3 regions of the Pseudomonas sp. REB1044 genome follow, and region 1 is predicted to be linked to each of the others. Evidence: riboswitches for the same ligand, from Rfam matches in the RefSeq annotation. Region 1 holds a riboswitch; each other region holds the start of a gene.
What was found. Region 1 has a riboswitch for cobalamin ahead of GKC70_RS13225 (TonB-dependent receptor). Riboswitches for the same ligand answer to the same signal wherever they lie in the genome.
Positions count from the first base shown of each region.

Region 2: linked by a shared signal. The riboswitch ahead of GKC70_RS11610 (ABC transporter ATP-binding protein) and the one ahead of GKC70_RS13225 (TonB-dependent receptor) in region 1 are both predicted to bind cobalamin.
Region 3: linked by a shared signal. The riboswitch ahead of GKC70_RS11490 (CbtB-domain containing protein) and the one ahead of GKC70_RS13225 (TonB-dependent receptor) in region 1 are both predicted to bind cobalamin.

Region 1 is NZ_CP046139.1:2,908,785-2,914,536, reverse strand. It holds gene GKC70_RS13245 (hypothetical protein) at 1-282, opposite strand, end outside; gene GKC70_RS13240 (hypothetical protein) at 512-796, shown strand; gene GKC70_RS13235 (hypothetical protein) at 816-971, opposite strand; gene GKC70_RS13230 (DUF1624 domain-containing protein) at 1,039-2,193, opposite strand; gene GKC70_RS13225 (TonB-dependent receptor) at 2,293-4,422, opposite strand; cobalamin riboswitch at 4,530-4,755, opposite strand; gene GKC70_RS13220 (outer membrane beta-barrel protein) at 4,913-5,659, shown strand; gene GKC70_RS13215 (N-acetyltransferase) at 5,727-5,752, opposite strand, start outside.
Region 2 is NZ_CP046139.1:2,560,960-2,566,711, forward strand. It holds gene GKC70_RS11595 (acyloxyacyl hydrolase) at 1-143, shown strand, start outside; partial or broken gene GKC70_RS11600 (iron ABC transporter permease) at 220-1,241, opposite strand; gene GKC70_RS11605 (ABC transporter substrate-binding protein) at 1,241-2,209, opposite strand; gene GKC70_RS11610 (ABC transporter ATP-binding protein) at 2,206-2,982, opposite strand; cobalamin riboswitch at 3,091-3,298, opposite strand; partial or broken gene GKC70_RS11615 (DJ-1/PfpI family protein) at 3,343-3,537, shown strand; gene GKC70_RS11620 (MFS transporter) at 3,650-4,942, shown strand; gene GKC70_RS11625 (DUF2254 domain-containing protein) at 4,973-5,752, opposite strand, start outside.
Region 3 is NZ_CP046139.1:2,532,364-2,538,115, reverse strand. It holds gene GKC70_RS11510 (TraX family protein) at 1-613, opposite strand, end outside; partial or broken gene GKC70_RS11505 (metal-dependent hydrolase) at 562-1,649, opposite strand; gene GKC70_RS11500 (alpha/beta hydrolase) at 1,842-2,726, shown strand; gene GKC70_RS11495 (hypothetical protein) at 2,740-3,471, opposite strand; cobalamin riboswitch at 3,632-3,849, shown strand; gene GKC70_RS11490 (CbtB-domain containing protein) at 3,946-4,131, shown strand; gene GKC70_RS11485 (CbtA family protein) at 4,142-4,834, shown strand; gene GKC70_RS11480 (cobalamin biosynthesis protein) at 4,834-5,226, shown strand; gene cobM (precorrin-4 C(11)-methyltransferase) at 5,255-5,752, shown strand, end outside.

The DNA of each region.
Region 1 (5,752 bases):
GAATTCGGCGTCGGTGAAGTTCTTTTCGCTGTAGAGCTTGAACAGGTCGTTGCGCTGGTCTTCGACAGTCAGGTGCTTGCGCAGCACCTGCTTGATGGTGTCCTGCGGCACGGACGGGTGGGTCATCGCCAGCAATTGGGCCATGCGCTCGATGTTGTGGTCGTAGGCTTGCTGCAGCGGCAGGTTGGCCAGGATCCGCTCTTCGCGGGTGGGTTTCTGGTCGCAGGCGGTGAGGGCGGCGAGCAGCAGCAGGGGCAGCAGCAGTTTCGGCAGGCGGGGCATGGAAGAGGCTCGGGTAAGTTCTCGACAGTGTACTACTCCAAGGCAGTCCGGACGACAGCGTGGGAAATGTCCTTGAGAATCGACTGGCAGCGCTGCCGTGCTGGTCGACACCGCGTTTTTGACGCACAGGGCGGTGCGCCGGATTAATGCAGCTCGACTTTCAAAAGGAGCGTTTCATGCACATCGACGAACTGATTGACGCTATTGCCCGCATCTGCCTTTCCGTTCGGTGGAGGCCGCGCAAGCCTTTCTCTCGACCCTGGCGCCTGACGATCAGATCGCACTGATCTCGGCCCTGTATTTCGGCCGCTCGCACTTGGGCAGCGACTGCGTCAACGAGGATTTCCTGCCGTACCTGCGCTCTGGGCAGATGAACCGGCTGTGGGAACAGGACTCCATTGTCCCGGCCGACTTCGCCACCATCCTGTACGAAAAAGGCAGCAATCTGGCCAGCTACTACGACGCGTTCCTGCGTGCCACCAACGGTTCAGGCTACGACCGCGCCGCGTACTGATGCCGCCGGGCGGCGCGTCTCATTCCTTCAGTGGATTGCGCAGGCGCACCCAGACGATGGCGGGCAAGGCCATCAGCAGCCACTTCAGGTACTGGTTCACGGCGAAGCGTTCGCACAGCACGCCGATGGCCGTACACAGCACGACGACCACCAGGAATTGAATCATTCTGCTCATCTGACCGGCCTCGGTTGTTTGCGGGAGGGCGATGGTAACCTCATCGCCCGTCTGCCGTCGCCTCGGCTCACAGGTACTTGAGCCAGCGAATGTCGCGGCGCCCCGCCTTGAACTGGGCGAAACGCTGCACTGGCGGATACAAGGCCACGGCCAGCAGCACCGTCATCGCCCAGACGTCTCCGACGCTGCCGAAGCCGAAATAATCGCCGTGATTGCGCCCGAACATGCCGAGGGCGATCAGGTACAGCACTTTCAGCACATAAAGGTGCAACAGATAGAAGAACATCGGCGCGCTGCCCAGCACCGTCAGCACAGTTATCCAGCGTGTATCACCCACGCGCTCGAACGCGCGCAGCAGTAACAGACCGATGCCGAGGGTGAGCAGCAGGAACAGCAGCGAGGGTGGGTACTTGGTGATGTTGAGCAGGCTCATGACGGTGTGCGTGAGGTCGGGGTGCACACGCCAGGCCGCTTCGCCGTAACCATTGATCGCGCGCAACACGACAAAGCCCAACAAGGCGCCGCAGCCGCCGATCAGCAATTTGCTGGCACGCGATGCGGCATCGCTGCCGCGCGCGAACCAGGGTCCGAGGCCGTAGCCCAGGGCGATCACGCCGATCCAGGGCAGCAGCGGGTAGGTGACGCGCAGGCGCAGTTGTGGCACCACCTCGAGCCAACTGCGCTCATGCAGCACCGCCCAGGGTGCATGCCACAGCGAGTCGGGGGCGACATGCAGGCCGTCGAGCAGGTTGTGTCCGGCCACGATGAGCACACCCAGTGCCAGCAGCATCGGGCGTGGCAGCCAGATCAGCAGCGACAGGGCGATCATGCTCAGGCCGATGGCCCAGATCACCTGCAGGTAGATCACGCTGGGCGGCAGCTGCAGGCTCCAGGCGAGGTTTACCAAGGTCAGTTCGAGCACCACCAGAAACAGGCCGCGCTTGAACAGGAACGCCGAAACGTCGCCCCGGCCCTGATATTTTTCGCCATACAGCCAGGCGCTCAGACCGGTCAGTAGCACGAACACCGGCGCGCACAGGTGCGCCAGGGTGCGGCTGAAGAACAGCGCAGGCTCCGTGGTGTCGATGTCCATCGGGTCGCCGACCTGGCGGTGCAACAGGAAAGTCTCGCGCACGTGGTCCAGCAGCATGAACAGCATGACCAGGCCACGCAGGGCGTCAATGCTGTGCAGGCGAGTAGCAGGAATGTTTGAGTTTGGCATGGGGGAAGTCTGAAAAAAGCGAGATGTTATCTTATTTCTTTTGGCGGTGTGGTGTTGTCTTGCCGCTTCGCAGACCTTTGCCAGCGAAGCGGCACGGCGTCAGAAGCGGTAGTCCAGCGTCGCGAAATACGACCGCGGCGTGCCCAGCAGCCACTGCTCGCCACTGTGGGCCGCGACCACATACTGGCGGTCGAACAGGTTGTTCAGTTGCAGGCCAAGACGTACCTCGGGCAGCACCTGCCAGCCAAGGTTGGCGTCCATCACGGTATAGCCCGGTACGCTGGCCAGGTTCGCAGTGTCGGCGTAACGCTGATCGACGTAGCGCAGGCCGACGCCGGCATCGACGCGCTCGCCGAAGCCTTTGCTCAGCCACAGATTGGCGGTGCGCCGAGGCACATTGGCCGGTCGATTGCCGGCACGATCCTGGAACACGCCATCGACGCTTTCATCGAAATCGTCGTACCGGGCGCGCACCACCGCGGCGTTAGCCGACAGTTGCCATTGCTGGCCCAGGTCCAGCTCCAGGCTGGCTTCCAGCCCGTCCGCGCGCTGCTGGCCGGCCTGCTGCTTGTCATGGGTCAGCGGATCGTCCACCAGCAGCTTCTTCTTGACGATGTGGTACGCCGCCAGGGTCCACTCGCCCCGCCCCTCCCAGAAGCGCTGCTTGAGCCCTAGCTCGGTTTGCTTGGACTCGGTGAGGTCGTAGCCGATACGGCTGGCACTGAGGCTGACCAGGTCGCCCACGCCGTCCTCGCTGGTCGAAAACTGGCCGTACAGCGACAGGTCGTCGCTGACCGCGAACACCAGTCCCGCACGCCAGTTGCCGCCGTTCAGGCTGCGATCGACGCGGCTGTCGTCCACCAGGTTGTCGCGCTCGATATGGTTCTGGTCGCGGCGGATGCCGGTGACCAGCGATAGGCGTTCGCTGAGTTGGGTGCGGTTTTCGGCGAACAGGGCGAAGGTGCGAGTCGTGGACAGGGTTTGCGGGCGGGTCGCGCTGGCGCTCTGGAAACGTCCCGGCGCCGGACTCCAGGGGTCGATGAAGTCGCCGGGTTGCAGGTCGTCGTAGGGCGAATTGCTGTCAACGTTGAAGCGGATCCGGTTGTACTCGGCGCCGACCACGGTCTTGCTGGTCAAACCGAACAGGCTGTGATCGAAACTCAAGCTCTGGCGGTCGCCGACCTGTTCCTGGTTGTGGCGGATTTCAAGGTAGCTCTGCCGGGCCAGCAGGTCGCGATCCGGGTCCCAGCGGTAATCCTCGGCATTGCGCCAGTGCCGACGACTCTTGACGTAGTACAGCTGGTTGCTGGCACTGACGCTGTCGCTGATGGCCCAGTCGGTGTTCAGTCGCGTCCACTCGTCGTGGTAGCGCTGCACGTCGTTGCGGATGTTGTAGTTCTTGTCGCGCAGGCTGCCGTGCAGGCGGCCGTCGATCAGCGGGGTGCCGAAATAGTTCGCCGGCTGGTCATCGCCACGGTCGTGGGCGAGGGTGAAGCTCAGGTCGTCGCTGGCGTCGAAGCGCAGCGCCGCGTTCACCGCGAGGCTGCGCGAATCGGTGCGATCAACCCAGCCATTGCCCTGCTGCTGATCGAGGATCAGCCGGTAGCTGAGCCGCTCGCTCAGGCTACCGCCGCTGTCCAGGCCCGTCTGTTGGCGGTCCCAGGAACCGTAGCCCAGGCGCAGGTGGTTGCGAACTTCGCCTGCCAGGGGCTTTTTCGGGATCACATTGATGACCGCGCCGGTGGCACCTTCGCCGTACAACACCGAGGCCGGACCGCGAATCACGTCGATGCGCTCGACCATCCACGGGTCGACCGGAAAACTCTGGGTGCCGGCACCGGTGTACAGGCGCGAGCCGTCGAACAGGGTCATCACCGAGCTGTGGCCGGTGAAGCCTCGGGCGGAGAGGGCGGTGTTACCGTTGCCGGGCGTGCCGATCGAGGTGATGCCCGGCGTGCGGGTCACGGCGTCCTGTAGGGTACGGTTGGCGCGCTGCTGGATCTGCTCGGCGGTCAGGCTGCTGGTGCTGGCCGGGGTGTCCAAGGCGCTGAGGTTCAGGCGCGAGCCGGCCTGGGTCGGGGTGGCCAGGTCGATGCGCGGCTCTTCCAGCGTGTCAGTGACGGCCGTTGCCGGCAGTGCGAGCACGCCGCCGGTAGAGGTTTCGGCCAGGGACGGCAAGGAGACGGCCATGCAGGCGGCCAGGGTGTGAAGCGTGAAGTGTCGGGACATGTCGTTCCACTGTTGCAGGAATGAATGGATCCCGGTGGAAACAACGCAAAGACGCGCGGCCCCGCACGCAAGCGCGGGACACCGGCCTGCGCCCGCCCACCGCGGGTTTGCCAACTGAAGCTTCAGGCCGGTCTCCGGGCTTGCGAGGATCGTGAAGCCTTCACCTTCCCATGCCGATGCATTGCGGTTGCAATGCCGATACACAGTGGTGTGTTGAAGGATTCGCTCGCTTACCGTTGCGGGGGCAGCGCCGGACTTGTCCGCATGGACGCACCGGCTTCCCGTTTCACCCTGCGCACGGCGGCGCAGGACACCTAAAACTGGCGCGCATATGACCACCTGCCTGTGGGCGAGTCAATCGTTTGAGGGGATGGCGATGTGACAGACCGCAAATTCACGCTTTTTTCTCATATTTTTTTCGAACTTTTCTGGTGCACGTTGTCTCGAAACGACCGTTCGCCCATTTATTCAGTCATGGAGACTTCTGCGAATGTTTACTGCAAAACTGCTGCGTCACGCTTGCGCATTGGCCCTGGTCGGCGCGCCTCTGGCAGCGATGGCTGCGCCCAGCACCGATCCTCTGTTCACCTTCGGTCTGCTGGGCTCGTACAACAAGTTCAAATTCGAAGGCGGCAGCGACTCCGACAAGGAACATATGGGTCAAGGCGGCGTGTTCGCCAACTTTGGCAACAAGATGACCGCCGAATCCGGCTTCGTTTACCAAGTGGGTGCCGAAGCCAAGTACGGCAAGAAAAACGACGACAAGCTCAAGGAAGCTCAGGCTGACCTGGACCTGGGCTGGCGCGCCGCGCTGGATGCGCGCAACTTCGTCGACGTGATCATCGGTGGCGGCTACAGCTGGACCCGCTTCGAACCCGAGATCAACGATCTGGACACCAAGCTGACCTACAAGTCGCCGTTCGCCAAGGCCGCGCTGGGTTACAACCACCAGTTCGACGCCTCCACCCTGCGTGTGGAAGTGGGCGCTCGTCGCAGCATCGACGGCCGCGCGCGTCTGAAGGTCGAGGACTTCGAGAGCGACAGCGTCGACATGAAGGACCGTACCAACCCGTACGCCGAAGTGTCGCTGTTGATGAACCAGCAAGGCGCCATGCCGATTCAGGCCGGCCTCTACTACACCCGTACCGAATACAAGATCGACGAAGATTCGCCGGCTGCCGACAACACCAAGCTCAAGCGTGACGAGTTTGGCGTGAAGGTCGGTCTGGCGTTCTGACCCCGCGTGCCCCCGCCGTCCGGCAGGGGCGCAATGTGCGTGATCGGTAGGGGCTGTGCGACAGCCCTTACCGACCGCGTCGCCGCGACACTT
Region 2 (5,752 bases), 350 kb from region 1:
TCGAAGACCGTATTGGCTTCGGCGTGAAGCTGCCGGGTCAGCAGAAGGTTGGCATCCGTGCTACGCACTACTCCAACGCTGGTATCAAGCAGCCTAACGACGGTATCGAGTCGTATGCGCTGTTCTACAGCGCCGCGTTCTAAGCGCTGAGCGCTGCACCGCCGGCGTCAAGTTGGCGGTGCAGTTCGGGCAAGCGGCCCGCTTCCTCCTCACGCAGGCTCAGTGCTTGCGCCGCAACAGCAGGATGAAGAACACGCCACCGATGGCCGCTGTGGCGATGCCGATCGGCAAGTCCTGCGGGGCGATCAGCGTCCGCGCGCCCACATCCACCCAGATCATGAACAGCGCGCCGAGCAGGGCGCAGGCGGGCAGTAGCCGCCGATGCTCTGCCCCTACCAGACGCCGCGCCATGTGCGGTAGCATCAGGCCGACGAAGCCGATGGCGCCGGACAGCGAAACCAGCACTCCGGTCAGCAGCGCCGTGCCGACGAACACCCGAGCTCGCACCGCGCGGGTATCGAAACCCAGGCTCACGGCGGTTTGCTCGCCGCTCATCAGCGCATTGAGCGCCCGCGCCTGGCTCATCAGCAGCGCGAACCCGGCCAGCACGCAGAGCGCCGGCAGCCACAGCAACGACCACTGCGCCAAGCCCAGCCCGCCGAGCATCCAGAACATCACCGACGCTGCGGCATGCGGATCACCGGTATACAGCAGCAAGTTGGCCGTGGCCATCACGACGAACGACACCGCGACCCCCGCCAACAGTAAGCGATCACTTTCCAGTCGGCCGCCCCGGCTGGCTACCCGAGCACCAGCAGCATGCTGCCCAGTGCGCCGATGAACGCTGCCAGCGGCAAGCTGAAGACCCCGGCAAAAGGGCCGAGAAACAGCACCACCAGGACCGCGCCGAACACCGCTCCGGCACTCACGCCCAGCAGGTGCGGGTCGGCCAGCGGATTGCGGGTCACCGCCTGCAGTGCGCCGCCCACCAGCGCCAGGCCTGCGCCGACCAACGCGCCCAACATCACGCGTGGCGCGCGAATCTGCCAGACGATCTGCGCCTGGCCACGGCTCCAGTCTCCCGACTCGGCCAAGCCGACGTGGTGCAGGACGATACCCAGCACCTTGCCCAGTGCCACCTGGGCCGAGCCAAAGCCCAGCGACAGCAGACACGACAGCAGCAGCATGGCCAGCAGCGCCAGCATCAGCAGGCGATAGCGTGCGCAGTTGCGAATCGGCATCACCGCTGGGCCTCGGCGAATAACTCAGGATGCAGGGCCTTGGCCAAGACCTCGATCGCCTCGGCGTTTTGCACCGACGGCGTGACCTGCAGGTAGGACAGCACCACGAAGCGCTGCTTGCGGATCGCCTCGACGCTGGCCAGCGCCGGCTGGGCGAGCAGGAAGTCGCGTTTCTGCTGCCAGGTCGTCGGGCCATAGTCGACGATGACGATCACCTGAGGGTCGCGCTCTACCACACTCTCCCAATTCACATGGGTCCAACTGGCGGCCAGATCGTCCATGACGTTGTCCCCTCCCGCGGCATCGATCAGCGCCTGCGGCATTCCCAGGCGACCGGACGTCATCGGCCGGTCCTCGCCGCTGTCATAGAGGAACACCCGCGCGCGCTGAGGTGCGTGGGCGGTACGTTGCGCCACCTGCTCAATGCGCTGGCGCATGTGCTGCACCAGGGCAGCGGCGCGCTCGCGGACATCGAAAATCCGTCCCAGGTTGTCCAGGTCACGGTAAAGGTCATCGAGACTGGCGTGACGCTGAGGCATGATCCAGGAGCAGGACTCGCTCAGCTCGTACACCGGTATATCGAAAGGCGCCAGGGTCTGTGGCGTGACCGGACCGCCGATGCGCATGCCGTAGGCCCAGCCGGCGAAGAAGAAGTCGGTGTCGGCATCGAGCAGGTTTTCGACCGAGACATAGCGCGGGGCAAGCTCCGGCAGGCCGTCGAGCGCCTGGCGCAGGCTCGGATCCAGCGTCTTCCAGCCGCTGATGCCGCTGTAGCCGGCCATGTGATCGCGCAGTCCCAGTGCCAGCAGCATGCCGGTGAGGTTGATGTCATGGCTGACCGCGCGTTGCGGCGGGTGATCGAAGGTCACGTCGCGGTCGCAACTGCGAACGGTCACCGGGTAAGGCGCCGCCTGAGCGGCGAGGGGCAGGGCGGCCAGCAGGGCCAGGCAGGCGAACAACGCTTTCATGCGGGACTGATCCAAGTGATGCGTGGATGGGGCGCCAAAGGGTGGCAGTCGACCAGCGCGCGCACACCGAAGACCTCGGCCAGGCACTGCTCGGTGAGCACCTGCTGCGGCGTGCCGTGGGCCACTACGCGACCGGCGTCGAGCACGTACAACCGATCGCAGAAGGCGGCGGCCAGGTTGAGGTCGTGGAAACTGGCCAGCAGGCTCAGGCCGGTGCCGCGCAGTTGTTGCAGCAGGGCCAGTTGGAAGCGGGGATCCAGGTGATTGGTGGGCTCGTCGAGGATCAGCAGCCTCGGCTGCTGCACCAGTGCGCGGGCCAGCAATACCCGTTGTTTTTCACCACCGGACAGGCACGTGAAGGCGTCCAATGCGCGGGGCAGCAGGCCCAGGCGGTCCAGCGTGGTGTCGATCAGCGCGGTATCGGCGTCGCCATCGAACCAGCCTTGGTGCGGCGTTCGGCCCATGGCCACCACGTCGCGCACGCTAAGCCCGAAGTCTTCGGGAAATTCCTGCAGCATCACGGCGATGCGCTGGGCCGCCCAGCGCGGCGTGCGCTGCCAGATGTCTTCACCTTCGAGTCGTACCTGGCCGGCATCGGGCCGGCTGAAGCGGTAGGCACACCGCAGCAGGCTGGTCTTGCCGCTGCCGTTGGGGCCGATAAGGCCGACGAACTCGCCAGGACCAACGTGCAGATCGATGTTGTCCAGCAATGGCCGTGGCGCGCCGTGAGGCGACCAGTGCAGCGCGTGGAGATGCAGGGTAGGGCAGGACATGCACGAGCCGACCATCGCGGAATTGAAGATTCCCCTACGGCTCAGGTGCACGCGGGTGACGCGCGCCGACGCTCGCGAAAACCGGCCAGTGCCCGCCCGCCGCGGGAGTTGCCAATAGCTGCAGCAGGCCGGTCTCCGGGCTTGCGAGGAACCTGAGACATTCACCTTCCCATGCCCTGGGCACAGTGGTGTATCGAATATCTCGCTCGCCTACCGTTGCGGGGGCAGCGCCGGACTGCTCGCCAAGGGCGAGGCACCGGCTTCCCGTTTAATCCCCGACGCGGCGGCCGGGGACACCTGAAACAAGGGGCGCATCTGAGCATTTATGTCGGCCATGCGTCAACCGATCCGGCGCGCCTGGATCTGAAGGCCATGTTCCCGGCATTGGACGTGCTCGAGGGCGTGCGCTGGGTCGACCAAGGCGCCTTGGTCACCTCGGCCGGCATCAGTGCCGGTGTCGACATGAGCCTGCACTTGGTCGAGCGTCTTCACAGCCGAGCCTTGGCCGAGCGCACGGCCCGGCAGATGGCGTTCGACTGGACCGAGAACCCCTGAACAGCGCCAGGGGTTGCATGAACAGATTTCATTAATCGTTTCAGGATGTGTCCGGCATACTCCAGACGGTGAAGTGCACAACACCAAGAAGATTTACGCTGGAGAACCGTCTATGCCTGCGTCACCTCATGCCGCTCGGTCCAAAGCCGCTGCGGTGTTTCGCGTCACCTCGGGTAACTTCCTCGAACAATTCGACTTTTTCCTGTTCGGCTTCTATGCCACCCAGATCGCGGGGGCCTTCTTCCCGGCCTCCAGTGAGTTTGCGTCCTTGATGATGACCTTCGCCGTCTTCGGGGCAGGCTTTCTCATGCGCCCGCTGGGCGCCATCGTGCTGGGGGCTTACATCGACGACGTCGGTCGGCGCAAAGGCCTGATCGTGACGCTGTCGATCATGGCCAGTGGCACGCTGCTGATCGTACTGGTGCCCGGCTTTGCCACCATTGGCTACTGGGCGCCGCTGCTGGTGCTGATCGGGCGGTTGCTGCAAGGCTTCTCCGCCGGGGCAGAGCTGGGCGGTGTCTCGGTCTATCTTGCCGAAATGGCCACACCCGGCAAAAAGGGCTTCTACACCAGTTGGCAGTCTGGCAGTCAGCAGGTGGCAATCATCGTCGCCGCCGCCTTGGGTTATGCCTTGAACCAGTCGCTGCAGCCCTTGCAGATCAGCGAGTGGGGCTGGCGCATACCGTTCGCCGTAGCGTGCCTGATCATTCCCTTCATCTTTTTCCTGCGCCGCAACCTGCAAGAAACTGAAGCCTTCGAAAACCGCAGCCATCGCCCGACCATGAAGCAGGTGATCGCCACCCTCGGCCAGAACTGGGGCATGGTGGTGGGCGGCATGCTGATGGTGGCGATGACCACCAGCGCGTTCTACCTCATCACGGTGTATGCGCCGACCTTCGGCAAGACCGTCCTCAACCTGAGCACTACCGATGCCTTGTTGGTGACGCTGCTGGTCGGGGTGTCGAACTTCTTCTGGCTGCCGATCGGCGGCACGCTCAGCGACCGCTTCGGACGCAAGCCGATGCTCATCGCCATGACCGTACTGACCGTGTTCACGGCTTATCCGGCGCTTTCCTACCTGGCGCAAGCGGCGAGCTTCGCGCACATGCTGGAAGTGCTGCTGTGGTTCTCGTTCCTGTACGCGATGTACAACGGCGCGATGATCCCCGCGCTGACCGAGCTCATGCCGGCAGATGTCAAGGTCGCGGGGTTCTCGCTAGCCTACAGCCTGGCGACGGCCTTGTTCGGCGGCTTCACTCCGGTGATGTCAACCTGGCTGATTCATGAGACCGGCGACAAGGCCGCGCCCGCGTACTGGGTGACTTTCGCCGCGCTGTGCGCGCTGAGCGCAACGCTGGTGTTGTACCGCAAAATGGCGGTGCGCGGCCGGGTCGCCGCACAGTGAGTGCCGGTGCTGGCTGAGCCGGTCACTCAGTCAGCAAGGGGCGGCCACGGCCCTGAGCCGTGTCTTCTCCTCATCCAGGACCAGCGCCGTCTCGGCGCGTTTGACCAGCAGTGCCGCGTGCAATCGGCACTGCGTGCCGAAGCGGGCGGAGTCGATGTCGGTCAAGCTGATCAAGGCCTTGATCATGCGAATGTCGATTTCCAGCAAGCCCGCGCCGTCGCGAGCGATCAAGGTGAAGAAGTCGTCGAACAGGTCGTGTACCTCGACGCAGCGTACATGCACGCGCCGGCAGTGTTCGTCGATATCATCGGTGTCGGCGGGCTGAAGTGCCCATTTAGAGAAACAGCGCACCCCGCGCCCTATCACATCGATTACCGTACCGGAGTCATTGGTGGCCGGGGACAGGGCGCGCGAGGCGATCTCTGCCAGCACCGACAGGCCGAAACGCGGGTCTTGATCGAAGGTGCGGCGCAGACCCACGGTGATCGCGTGGCGCAGTTCGGTTTCCAGGTCGCTGCTGGCTGAGGACGTGTCGAGCAGGCGTGCCAGGGGCGCACCCAGGTGGACAAAGCTGCCAGGCAGTACCTCGAGGTAGATCTCGACGTCATGCCGCTTGGCAACCACCGCGAGTGCGCCCACATCGATGTGCTGGATATAGCCGGTGTCCACGCTGACGATCGTCATTGCCTGCGCGGGCAGGTCGAAGTCGACGGGGTAGGGGGCGGCCCCCATGAACGGCCAGCGGGCACGCTGCTCAAGGGCTGCGAGGGTCGCGCGCTCGACCCGGTCGATGGTTTCACCGACTCTGCC
Region 3 (5,752 bases), 380 kb from region 1:
TTACCATCCATGTGAAGGGCTGTGCCAGATGCGAGGCCAGCCAACTGTTGGTCATGTTGCCGGCGATGGCCAACACCATCGGCAACACGAATCCCACCCGCAGTCCGTTCCACAGCAACAGGCAACCGGCGGGCAGTAACACGCCCGGCAGCCCGTACATCAACCGATCACGGGTTAGCCATGCCACTAGCACCGCCGAAACTGCTGCCAGCCGCGCCAGCCGTTGTGGATGATGCACACCCCATGCGCAGAGCAGGCCCAAGGTCAGCGTCGGCATCACGCTGAAAGTCGTTGTTCCCGTGTCCAGCCAGCGATAAGGCGGCTCCGAGAGCATGCAGAACGCCAGCATCCAAGCCAGGTAGCGCGCATGGGTCGAGCGGTACAACTGCCCCGATGGCACGCGCATCACATGGCAGGCGATCACTAGACAGAACAACGGGAACGCCAGCCGACCGGTGACGAACAGATCGACGGCCTCGGGCCACAGGTAACGCAGGTGATCGGCGACCATGCTGAGGATGGCCACCCACTTGACCAGGTCGAGCCCGGCCGAGCGACCGTTCAGCGAGACACCCCGGACGCTGCCGCAGGCGCCATCGCCCGTGCCGTCCACGCCTGCAACGGCAGCGGCGGGTGCTGGTCGAAGATGCGCCGCCCGATCAGCGCCAGATCACCGCCGTTGAACATCGAAGTGCCATTGTCGCGCCAGCGCGACGGCGTTTCGACCTGCCACTGACCTTGTGCGTCGCGACGGGCCATGGCGAAGCGGAAATTGTAATTACCGGGAATCCCCATGCGCAGGTCGGTGACTACCAGCGTACTGCCGACCACGTCGTAGCGCAGCCAGTCATCGGTAAACCAGCGCAGACGCGTGTACAACGGGTCGTCCTGCAACACCTTGGCCAGTGGCGTATTCAACGACAGGTATTGCATCTCCGGCGGCTCGCGGTCGAACAAACTGCTCACCCTTCGTAATAGCCGTCGTCCTCAGTCTTGGCCAGGACTCGCCAGAGCAGGTTGTTGAACGCCATCGGCATGGCGCGAACTTCGCGCGGCGCCACGCCTTGCGCCTGCAAGGCCTGTTCGAAGCGCCGTTCGACGGTCATGCGCCCGGCCAGTCCAAAACCCAGGTACGCCGTGCTGAAGATCAACGCCGCCGTCATCAAACCCCGGGCTCTGCGCCCTGGCCCGCGCCAGAAGGCGTAAGCCACGGCCATCAGCAAGGGCAAGGTGTAGATCGGGTCGATGATGAACACGGCGGCCCAGCTCAGCGGCGTCAGTGTCAGCGGCCAGAACAACTGGGTGCCGTAGACCGTGAAGGCGTCCAGCAGCGGATGAGTGACCAGCACCAGCCAGAACGCCACGAACAGTCGCGGCCAGCGGTAGCCTGCGTCTGGCCTGCGGCGCCGACCGATGCAGGCCACCAGCCAGGCGAGCAGCAAGGCCACCCCAGTGAGGACGAAGATCGAATGGGAAAAACCGCGGTGATAGGTCATCTGCGACACCGGATCGGCGTAGTGGATCACCACATCCAGGTCCGGCACAGTGGCCAATGCCGCGCCATAGACCAGCGCACGGCGCCCCTGCAGACGGCCGAGTAAGGTGCCCTGCAGCGCCGCGCCCAATACAGCTTGGGTAATCGAGTCCACGATCAGCGTTCCATTGACAGTATCGGAGAAAGCTAACCCTCCTACGCCACTGCGAGCAAGGACCGGCCTGGCTGTTGTGCCGTGAGCGACACAGCTTGTAACCCTGTCGCCGAACCGCTCGGGGAAAATTTCCTACAGCCAGCAGCGAGGTTCTGCTAAAACGCTTCGGTGCCTTGTCCTGCGACCTTATTCATGACCGCCACCCTGTTCTCTCATCTCAAACGCCGCTGGTTCACCTGGCTGGCCGTGGCCCTGCTGGTGATCGGCCTGCCAACGGGCTGCGCCGTGCTGCAACATAAAGAGCGTGAGCTGGTGTTTCGTATCGAACCCGGTCAAGCCAGCTGGTTCCATGGCCTGCCGGCTGGCGTACAGGAGCTGGACTTGCGTGCGCGCAGCTTCACCCAGGGGCAGAGCCTGCATGCCTGGTGGTGGCCTGCCAAACGCGCGGATGCACCGGCGATCCTTTATCTGCATGGCGTACGCTGGAACCTGACCGGCCAGTTGTTCCGCATCCAGCAACTGCATGCCATGGGTTACTCGGTACTGGCGGTGGACTACCGCGGCTTCGGCCAGAGCCGGGGCGGCCTGCCGTCGGAAACCACGGTCTACGAAGACGCGCGCATCGCCTGGGACCGCTTTGCCCAACTGCAGCCGGTGCCGGGCAAGCGCTTGATCTTCGGCCACTCGCTCGGTGGCGCCGTGGCGGTTGAACTGGCCTCCGAACTTTCCCGGCAGGCCCGCAGCGACGGCACGCCAGTGCCCGCACGCGGCCTCATTCTGGAATCGACCTTTACGACACTTGGCGACGTCGCCGCTGCCGTGGCCAATACCAGCCTGCCGGTGCGCTGGTTGCTGTCGCAGAAGTTCGACTCGCTGGGCAAGATCGGCGAAGTCGGCCTGCCCGTGCTGCTGGTGCATGGCCTGGACGATCGCTACGTGCCGCCGCGCTTCAGCCAGGCCCTGTTCGACGCCGCCCAGGAGCCCAAGGCTCTGCTGCTGGTGCCCGGCGCGACCCACAATAACAGCATGAGCCTGGCGGGCCAGCGCTATCGGCGCGCCATCGAAGCTTTGCTGTAGGGCCGCCGGCGGCTCATTGCACGGGCAGGAAGTTCATCAGCAACAGGCTTTGGGCGTAGTTCAGGCCAATGCGCCGATAGCGCTCGTCGAGCATCTGCGCCAGCAGGTCCAGGCGCGCGACGATCTTGCCGAACTCCACGGCGAAACTCAGGTTGCTGCCCTCCTCGGAAATCTCGTTGGAGAACAACAGCAGCACGCCGTTGGCGTCCTGGCGTTGGCTGAGCATCCAGGTAGCCTTCTCGATGTTGCGCGCGGCGTTGTTGACGAACAATGGATCGATGGCGTCGGTCATGTAGAACTCGGTGCGCCCGCCATGGGCGGTCACCAGCATGCTGCCGATGGCATAGATGAAGGCGCCCACCCGGTCACCGCGAAACTCGGGGCTCAAGGCATAGCTCAGGGCCGCCAGGTCACGGCGTTGGCCCAGTTGCGCCAGCGGCTGGCGCTGCTCGATGGCTTGGCGGATCTGCCGCTCGGCGGTGGCAGCGTCCAGGTAGCCGGACTGACGCCACTGGTTGGGGTTGCGCAGGTACAGCTTGTTCATCAGCAGATAGAGGCTCTGCAGGTTGTCGCGCATCGACAGGGTCGCCATGCGGTCGACGCTGGTCTGGAACAGTTCGCTGGGATGGCCATTGCCCAACTGGGTGAAGACATCCTGACCCTCCTGGCGAGTACACGCGCACAGGGTGATCAACGTGCCCACCAGCAACAGGCGAGCGCCATGACGAAGAGCAGGAACAGGCATCGGCACCGTGGTCCGGGTCAGCGGCCAAGCCGGGAATCGGCGCAGCCAGGCCCTGCATAGAGCCTGCAAATGTAAAAAAGTGCGACGCCTGTGCACAAAGCCCGTCCATGGCGAGGGTATTTGGTAACAAGAATTGACGGCGCGCGCATGACCGTGATCTGCTTACACCCTTACGTCGGGTGCCCCTTGCAGGGGTGAAACGGGAAACCGGTGCGTCGAGGCCCATTCCAGGGTTCGATCAGTCCGGTGCTGCCCCCGCAACGGTAAGCGAGCGAGCGTCTGATCCACTGTGTCCAAGGCATGGGAAGGTGACGCTGCTGTTGGAGGCCTTGCTTCTGCTCGCCAGCCCGGAGACCGGCCCGACGCTCAGTCATCACACCCCGCGGTGGGCGGGCGCTGTTGCCGATTCCTGGACGTTGTCGCTCCGGGCTCGCCGCGCTTGCTGTCGCCATGAAAAAAGCAGAGGAATGCGTCATGTCCGTCACCAGCGCCAAACACAGCATTGCCACGCCCGTCAGTCTCAGCCAACGCCTGGTGGTCGCCATCGGTGCCAGTCTGCTGGGCCTGTGCCTGGTCTACTTCGCCGGGTTCTCACACCTGGAGGCCGTGCATAACGCGGCCCACGACACCCGCCACAGCGCCGCCTTCCCTTGCCATTGAGGGTCCAGCGATGATTACGCGTATTGCCCGCACCGCAGGCTTCAGTGGCCTGCTCGCTGCCCTGCTGCTGACCCTGCTACAGAGCTTCTGGGTGGCCCCGTTGATTCTTCAGGCCGAAACCTACGAAAGCGCAGCCCCGGCCGAACAGCATGAGCACGCTGCAGGCCAAGCCGTGGCTGCCCATGAGCACGACAGCGAAGCCTGGTCTCCGGAAGATGGCTGGCAGCGTGTGTTATCGACCACCGGCGGCAACCTGGTGGTGGCGGTCGGGTTCGCCTTGATCCTCGCCGCGTTGTACAGCCTGCGCGAGCCGGGACGCGTCAGCACGGGTGCCCTGTGGGGCCTGGGCGGCTTCGCAGTGTTCTGCCTGGCACCGACGCTGGGCCTGCCGCCGGAGCTGCCGGGCACGGCCGCTGCCGACCTGGGCCAGCGCCAGACCTGGTGGATCGGCACCGCAGCGGCCACAGCCGTGGGCCTGGCCCTGTTGGTGTTTGCCCGGCATTGGTTGGTCAAGGTACTGGGCGCCGCGCTGCTGGTCGTTCCCCACCTGATCGGTGCCCCTCAGCCCGAGGTACACGAGAGCCTGGCGCCCGAAGCACTCGAAGCGCAATTCAAAGTGGCCTCCTGGTTGACCAACGCGGCGTTCTGGATTGCGTTGGGCCTGCTCAGCGCCTGGCTCTACCGTCGTTCCGCTCAGGCCTGATGAGCGCGCTGTACGCAGGCTTCGGTTGCCGCCGAGGGTGCTCTGTCGAGGTGCTGGAGCACCTGCTACGGCGCAGCCTCGCGGCCCACGGCCTGGCCATCACGGCCGTGCGCGGAATCGCCAGTATTGCGTTGAAGGCCGATGAGCCGGGTCTGAGCGCGCTGTCACGGCGCCTGGCCCTGCCTCTGGTGTGCTACGACGCGCAACAACTGCGGCCCTTCCTGAACCAGCTCAGCCACCGCTCAGAAATATCCCACAAAACCACGGGCTGCTGGGGCGTCGCCGAAAGCGCGGCACTGGCACTGGCCGGCGGTCAGGGGGATCAGCCGCGCCTGCGCATTTCCCGCCAAGTGTTCGCTAACGCTACCCTGGCAATTGCCTGCAACGGCTAGCACTGCTTCTCCTACCCAAGGAAGTCTCATGACGGTCTACTTCATCGGGGCCGGCCCCGGCGATCCCGAGCTGATCACGGTCAAGGGCCAGCGCCTGATCCGCCAATGTCCGGTGATCATCTACGCGGGATCCCTGGTACCGGCAGCGGTGCTCGAGGGCCATAGCGCTCGCACCGTACTCAATAGCGCCGAACTGCATCTGCAGCAGATCGTCGACGCCATGCACGATGCCCACCAGCAAGGCCTGGACGTGGCTCGCGTGCACAGTGGCGACCCGAGCCTATATGGGGCGATCGGTGAGCAGATACGCCATCTGCGCGAACTGGGGATCGACTACCAGATCATCCCGGGCGTCACCGCCACGGCCGCCAGCGCCGCCTTGCTCGGCTGCGAGCTGACGCTGCCGGATGTGGCGCAGACGGTAATCCTCACCCGTTACGCCGATGCCTCGCCCATGCCCGCTGGCGAGCAGTTGGCTGACCTGGCACGCCATCGCAGCACGCTGGCGATCCACCTGGGAGTGCGT